3 regions of the Kurthia sp. ISK08 genome follow, and region 1 is predicted to be linked to each of the others. Evidence: riboswitches for the same ligand, from Rfam matches in the RefSeq annotation. Region 1 holds a riboswitch; each other region holds the start of a gene.
The links. Region 1 has a riboswitch for lysine ahead of ACKVQX_RS12630 (transporter substrate-binding domain-containing protein). Riboswitches for the same ligand answer to the same signal wherever they lie in the genome.

Region 1 (2,281 bases):
GAGAACGGTCCTGTTGAATTAGAAAAAGTTCCACCTGTTATGGAAATGTATGATGAAGCAATTTTGTTAGGTATTACACCGGATATGAATAAAGTTGAAGAAGAAAATACAGTTACATATGAACAATCTGACCAACATTATGTTAAATTCGATATGTCTGATGAACATCAATTGATTATTGATTCTACTCTGCCATTCAAAGAAGGGGACGAATACACACTAGATGAACTTCGTAAACGTGCAATTGCCTTTTTAGAATCCAAAGTAGGAAATGTGTCTGAACATTATTTATTAGAAGATGCATTTGTTGAAGAAGATTTAGAAGATGATGAAGATGATGAGTTAACAGAAGAGGAAATTGAGATGTTAAAAGCTCTATCAGCAGAAGATGGTGAGGATGAAGAGGAAGATGACGAAGATGATTCTTATGCTTTCGAACCATTTGTGACTTTTACATTCCACCGTTACATTAATGGCATTCCACTAAGTGAATATACAGCAAATATTGATATGGGTATTTATTCAGGTCGTGTAACAGATGCAGTGATTCCAATGTTAAAAGAAGAGCATATTGAGAATATGTCAATGGAACCAACAATTACATTAGAAGAAGCAAATGAAATTTATAAAGACTCCATTAAGATGGAATTAGCACGTGTTCCATATGAAGATGAAGAATTTACAAAATATGAATTATGCTATGTTGTAAAAGAAAAAGAAGTGGGACAACGCATTGAGAGAATTGATGCAGAGAATGGAAATATTTTTTATTATGATCAATTAGATGATATTGAATACGAAGAATAAATACATAAATTTTTATTTTAAAATAAAAAATTTATATTTTTCTTTTTTTCAGTATATTGACATAAAATAGTCTATAAAGTAGACTATTGTTAATTATAACAAACGAATATGACCTCACATTGACACAATTGTGAGGTAGAGGCGCGATATTTATTAGTAAGTAGCGGAGTACGAGAATACAAAGATGCTACTTAGAAGGAGATGTCGCCGAAGTGTATGGTGGGTTCTCAACATCATATGCTGGGTCTGCAATTAATAGTTGCAGGACTGTCTTACTTTTTTTACCCGAATAAAGTAAGTTGAGCTATCTCAATTGGGCAATGATGAGGATTTTTAGAAGGACTATACCAAAAGGTCTGGAGAAGTATCTCATCCACCTTTTGTTATAGTCCTTTTCGTTTTCACAATGGGAACATATTTAAAGGAGAGGTACAAATGAAAAAATCATGGGGAATATTTACAGCACTATTACTTGTGCTTGTAGTTGCACTAGCAGGATGTGGCTCAGGAGATTCGGAAAAATCGGAATCTTCAGGCGATAAAGAGAAAGAAAAGTTCACAGTCGGTATGGAAGCAGGCTATGCACCATTCAACTGGACACAAAAAGATGACGCGAACGGCGCTGTAAAAATCGAAGGTAATGCAGAGTATGCGGGCGGTTATGATGTACAAATTGCTAAAAAAATCGCAGATAGTTTAGACCGTGAATTAGTAATTGTAAAAACAGAGTGGGATGGTTTAATTCCAGCACTTATTTCAGGGAAAATTGACGCAGTAATTGCAGGTATGTCACCAACAGAAGAACGTAAAAAAACAATTGATTTCTCAGATATTTATTACACTTCAAATCTTGTAATGGTCGTGAAAAAAGGCGGTAAATACGACAATGCTACATCAATTCAAGATTTCAAAGGTGCCAAAGTAACAGGTCAGTTAAATACGTCACACTATACAGTAATTGATCAAATTGATGGTGTTCAAAAACAACCAGCTTCAGATAATTTCTCAGCAATGCGTGTAGCACTCGAATCAGGAAAAATTGATGCATATGTGTCAGAACGTCCAGAAGGTTTATCTGCTTCAGCAGCAAACGACAAATTTAAAATGATTGAGTTCAAAGACGGTTCAGGTTTCAAAGCTGATAAAGCAGAATTCTCAATCGCAGTTGGTGTGAAAAAAGGTAGTGAGTTAGCAGAGCAAGTGAATAAAGCATTAGCAGGTATTTCAGAAGAAGAGCGTCAAAAGATTATGGAAACAGAGATTAAAAACCAACCAGCAGCAAAATAGAACGTACGTGGCTACCGACTGTCTTGTTTAGTCGGTAGTTTGTGTTTTTATAGGGGGAGAACGAAATGAGTCTAGAATGGCTATTTGAAATTGCTAAAGATAATTGGCAAATGTTTTTACGTGGCGCAGGAATGACGATGTTTATTGCCACCGTCAGTACCATTCTGGGGGCAGTCATCGGATTATT
Region 2 (2,281 bases), on a different contig from region 1:
TGGATTGTACAATGATATCCACATTGATATGGTGCTTCGCTAATGTTGTGAAGATGTTCGCTAATGACCCCATATATGCTTCGCTAAAATAAACTGTTAAACGAACGATTTCTCCTTCGAATGCTACTCCTCGTACAACTAAATCTTTTTCCATTTGAACTTCCTCCTTTAAAACGGTTCCTTCTACTTGTTCATAACTTGAACGAACAGACATGGGCATTTGATAATTTTTCGCTAATTCAACAGAGCGTGGATGTAAAACACCTGCTCCTAAATGTGCTAATTCGAGCATTTCATCATAACTTAATTCTGCTAATTTACGTGCATTTGGTACGAAGCGTGGATCACTTGTATAAACCCCATCAACATCGGTATAAATATCACAGCGTTCTGCTTGAATCGCAGCTGCAATCGCGACAGCTGTTGTATCTGAGCCACCTCGACCAAGTGTCGTAATATTACCTTCATGATCAATCCCTTGAAAACCTGCTACAACGGCTACTTTCCCTTCATTTAAACAGGTCGTGATTTTCTCACAATCAATCTGTTCAATGCGTGCATTACTCGCAACATCATCGGTCATCATACCTGCCTGCCACCCTGTAAAAGACTGCGCAGGTACATCTAATTGGTGAAGCGCCATCGTCAGTAAAGCTGTTGTAACTTGTTCACCTGTAGATAGTAGTACATCCATCTCACGTTTTGATGGATGTGTCGATACATGGTTCGCCATCTCGACTAAATGATCTGTCGTTTTTCCCATCGCTGAAACGACAACAACCACTTTATTCCCCACTTCCACTTCTTGTAAAACTCTTTTCGCTACATTTTGAATACGTTCCGGTGTTGCCACCGATGTGCCACCAAATTTCATAACATAAGTTCCCATACGTTCTCCCCCTACATATTGTAATGTGGGTTCTCTCAATAAAAAAAGCAGCCAAACATCGAAATGTTGGGCTGCTTATGCATGTCTATTCAAAAATGAACATTCATGTGAGATAGCCCTCCAGAGTGTACACTCTGACAATTCTGCATTTATTCAATACAGAACCAGCAATGAAGTCGTAGTTCCTTCATCACTTCGGCAGTTTCCCCTTTCACCTTCTTTCACTGAGTTACTACACTCTCAAAAAGGCTACTCTTGACACCTGCTCCTCTATCATCACTTTTTCAGTGATTTTTAATTAACGTTACTTTATCACAATATTTGGCAAAAGACAATTATTTTTTCAGAAAATGCGCAATTACGGCACTAGCCAGATTTTTCGGTAATCCAGCAGCAATTAATTCTTCTTCTGTTGCCTCTTTAATTTTTTTCATCGAACCAAAGTGTTTTAACATTTGCTGTTTCCGCTTTGGCCCAACACCTGGAATGTCATCAAGTTGCGAAGTGAGTGCATTCTTCTCACGTAATTGACGGTGAAAATTAATCGCAAATCGATGCACTTCATCTTGAATACGTTGCAGCAAATAGAACCCTTCACTCGTTCTTTTCAGTGGAATAACTTGTGGCGGATTACCATAAAGTAACTGGGCTGTCTTATGCTTATCATCTTTTGCAAGACCTGCAATCGGAATATCAAGGCCTAGTTCATCTTCAAGTACTTCACGCGCGACTTCCATCTGTCCTTTCCCACCATCTGTTACAAGTAGATCTGGAAGTGGTAGTCCTTCTTTTACAACACGTTGATAACGTCTTCTTAATACTTCACGCATCGCACCGTAATCATCATGCGCAGAAGCTGTTTGAATTTTAAATTTACGATAGTCTTTTTTACGCGGGCGACCATCTTCAAATACGACCATCGCAGATACCGTATCCGAACCGAAAATATGTGAGTTATCAAATGCTTCAATGCGAAGTGGTGTTTGAATATTCATCGCATCACCTAATTCTTCACATGCACCAATTGTTCGCTCTTCTTGGCGCTGTAGCATATTAAATTTCTCATCAATTTTCACATGCGCATTTTGTGTTGCTAAATCGAGCATTTCTTTTTTATAGCCGCGATGTGGCGCATGTACTTTAATGTCTAAAGCCTGTTGCAACATCTCTGCGTCCACTTCTTTTGGTATGATAATTTCAGACGGTTTTAAATGGTTCGCTTCTTCATAAAAACGCGCAATAAAAGTTGTAAATTCGTCTAGTGGTTCACCATATGAAGGGAATAATGATACATCGCGCTCAATCAACTTCCCTTGACGAATAAAGAATACTTGAACACACATCCATCCTTTATCCACTGCAAAACCAAAAATATCACGATTCGTAAAGTCC
Region 3 (2,281 bases), on a different contig from region 1:
GTTACCAGCAGATAAAATCGCTGTTAAAACAACTGCATTCATAATCGAAGCTGCAAAAGCAATACCTGCATTTTCAAATACAAGCGTAAACGGACTTGTCGTAACCGTCTCTCCATCATTGATTAGACGACTATCTGTATAAGGAATTAATAAGCCAATCGCTAAAATGGCTAAGATATAGAATAATAAAATACGCCAAAAGATTTGCTTCACTGCTTTTGGAATCGATTTGCCTGGATCTTTTGTTTCACCAGCTGTAATACCGATTAACTCTGTTCCTTGGAATGAGAATCCTGCTGCTAAGAAAATACCGAGTGTCGCAAAGAATCCACCGTGGAATGGACCATCACCTGCAAAGAAATTCGTAAAACCAACAGGTGCTTTACCTCCTAAGATACCAAAAATCATTAAAATACTAACGATTAAGAAGATGACAATTGTCGCTACTTTAATGAATGCGAACCAATACTCACTTTCACCAAAACTTTTCACCGATAAGTAGTTTAACAAGAAAATAATAGCTAAGAATGATACACTCCAAATCCATGAAGCTGTATCAGGGAACCAATATTTCATAACGATTGAAACAGCTGCAATTTCAGCTGCGATTGTAATTGCCCAGTTATACCAATAGTTCCATCCTAATGCAAATCCAAGTGCTGGATCGATAAACTTTGTTGCATACGTACTAAACGAACCTGAAACAGGCATATACGCAGCCATCTCTCCTAAACTTGTCATTAAGAAAAATACCATAATACCGATTAAACCATATGCTAATAGCGCTCCACCTGGTCCAGCCTGTGCGATTGAGTTACCACTTGCAAGTAGTAAACCTGTCCCAATCGTACCGCCGAGTGAAATCATCATAATGTGACGACTTTTTAATCCTCTTTTTAGAGTTGTAGGCGCTTCTTGACTTGCTTTTGTACGACTCATTTCATTTCCTCTTTCCTTTTATTGCAGGGAATATGTTAGTTGAGGTGTTCGTAAGTGATTATTTCCTGGAAAATAAAAATACCATCTCAAGCAATCTTGGATGGTTGTAATCACACAATGACACTCATCAACCTTGAAAAAGATAGCTCAACACACCCTCACAGATGTGACAGTTCTGCACCTATTAAGCGACAGCCCCAGCAATTGATTGTAAAAGCAACCCACTACTTCGGCAAAAAATCCTTTCATATAATGTCACCAATGCTTTTACATCTCGACTATATTACTTTTATTTTTTGCGACCTCTACCTCATCGAACGGATGAGGCATTGCAATATTTATATTATTTCTACTATTATCTTAATATATTCTACAGACGAATTCAAGACATAAAAACTCTCAACTATTATACAATTAAGACTTTCGTGAAACGAATTTGTTATTGAATAGGTAGGGGCATAATGTTACGATAAATCAAATATTACATATAGGAGGAAAGTTATGTCGCCTACAGAAAATGTTGCTTCAAAAAAACTTAAATGGACTTCGACAACGTGGCTTCTTGTACTTGGAATCGTCTTCATTGCATTAACTCTTCGTTCTCCCCTAACATCTGTTGGTCCCGTAATCGAGGATATTCGAAACTCATTACATATTTCAAATGTAGTAGCTGGCTTTATTACAACCATTCCTCTACTTGCATTTGCTATCGTGTCACCAATCGTACCGAAAATATCGCGTAGAATTACGGTTGAACGCTCTCTATTCTTATCTATGATTATCTTAGTCGTGGGTATGGCACTTCGTTCAAGTGGCGTGACATCGTTATTATTTATCGGTACTACCTTAATCGGAATCGGAATTGCATTTGGCAATGTACTATTACCTAGTCTAATCAAACTTAAATTTCCATTCCAAGTAGGTTTACTTACAGCAATCTATACAGTCGCAATGAACTCATCAGCCAGTATTGCAGCTGGTGTAAGTTATCCATTATCAACATTGTCATTCGGTTGGCAAGGTTCTTTAGGTGTGTGGATTATTTTAGCGATTGCCGCTGTTTTCATCTGGCTTCCGCAAACACGAAATATCTCTAAAGAAGAAATTGCACCGACTACTGCTCAAAAAGAAAAGAAACAAATGTGGCGCTATCCGCTCGCATGGGTCATTATGATTTCGATGGGTTTCCAATCGATGATTTTCTATACAACTGCAGCATGGGTCCCAGAGATGTTTAAAGAACAAGGTATGACAGCTGCTCAAGCTGGATTAATGTTCTCCATTATGCAAGTATCTCAAATTCCAATGACATTCATTACACCGATTTTAGCGGGCCGTCTAA

Region 2: another riboswitch for lysine. It lies ahead of ACKVQX_RS04485 (aspartate kinase); the one in region 1 lies ahead of ACKVQX_RS12630 (transporter substrate-binding domain-containing protein).
Region 3: another riboswitch for lysine. It lies ahead of ACKVQX_RS10385 (amino acid permease); the one in region 1 lies ahead of ACKVQX_RS12630 (transporter substrate-binding domain-containing protein).

What each region holds. Positions count from the first base shown of each region.
Region 1 is NZ_JBJXHL010000007.1:94,114-96,394, forward strand. Features, by position in the region: gene ACKVQX_RS12625 (hypothetical protein) at 1-807, shown strand, start outside; lysine riboswitch at 936-1,122, shown strand; gene ACKVQX_RS12630 (transporter substrate-binding domain-containing protein) at 1,243-2,094, shown strand; gene ACKVQX_RS12635 (amino acid ABC transporter permease) at 2,160-2,281, shown strand, end outside.
Region 2 is NZ_JBJXHL010000002.1:183,768-186,048, reverse strand. Features, by position in the region: gene ACKVQX_RS04485 (aspartate kinase) at 1-889, opposite strand, end outside; lysine riboswitch at 995-1,170, opposite strand; gene uvrC (excinuclease ABC subunit UvrC) at 1,225-2,281, opposite strand, start outside.
Region 3 is NZ_JBJXHL010000005.1:57,864-60,144, reverse strand. Features, by position in the region: gene ACKVQX_RS10385 (amino acid permease) at 1-939, opposite strand, end outside; lysine riboswitch at 1,075-1,255, opposite strand; gene ACKVQX_RS10380 (CynX/NimT family MFS transporter) at 1,441-2,281, shown strand, end outside.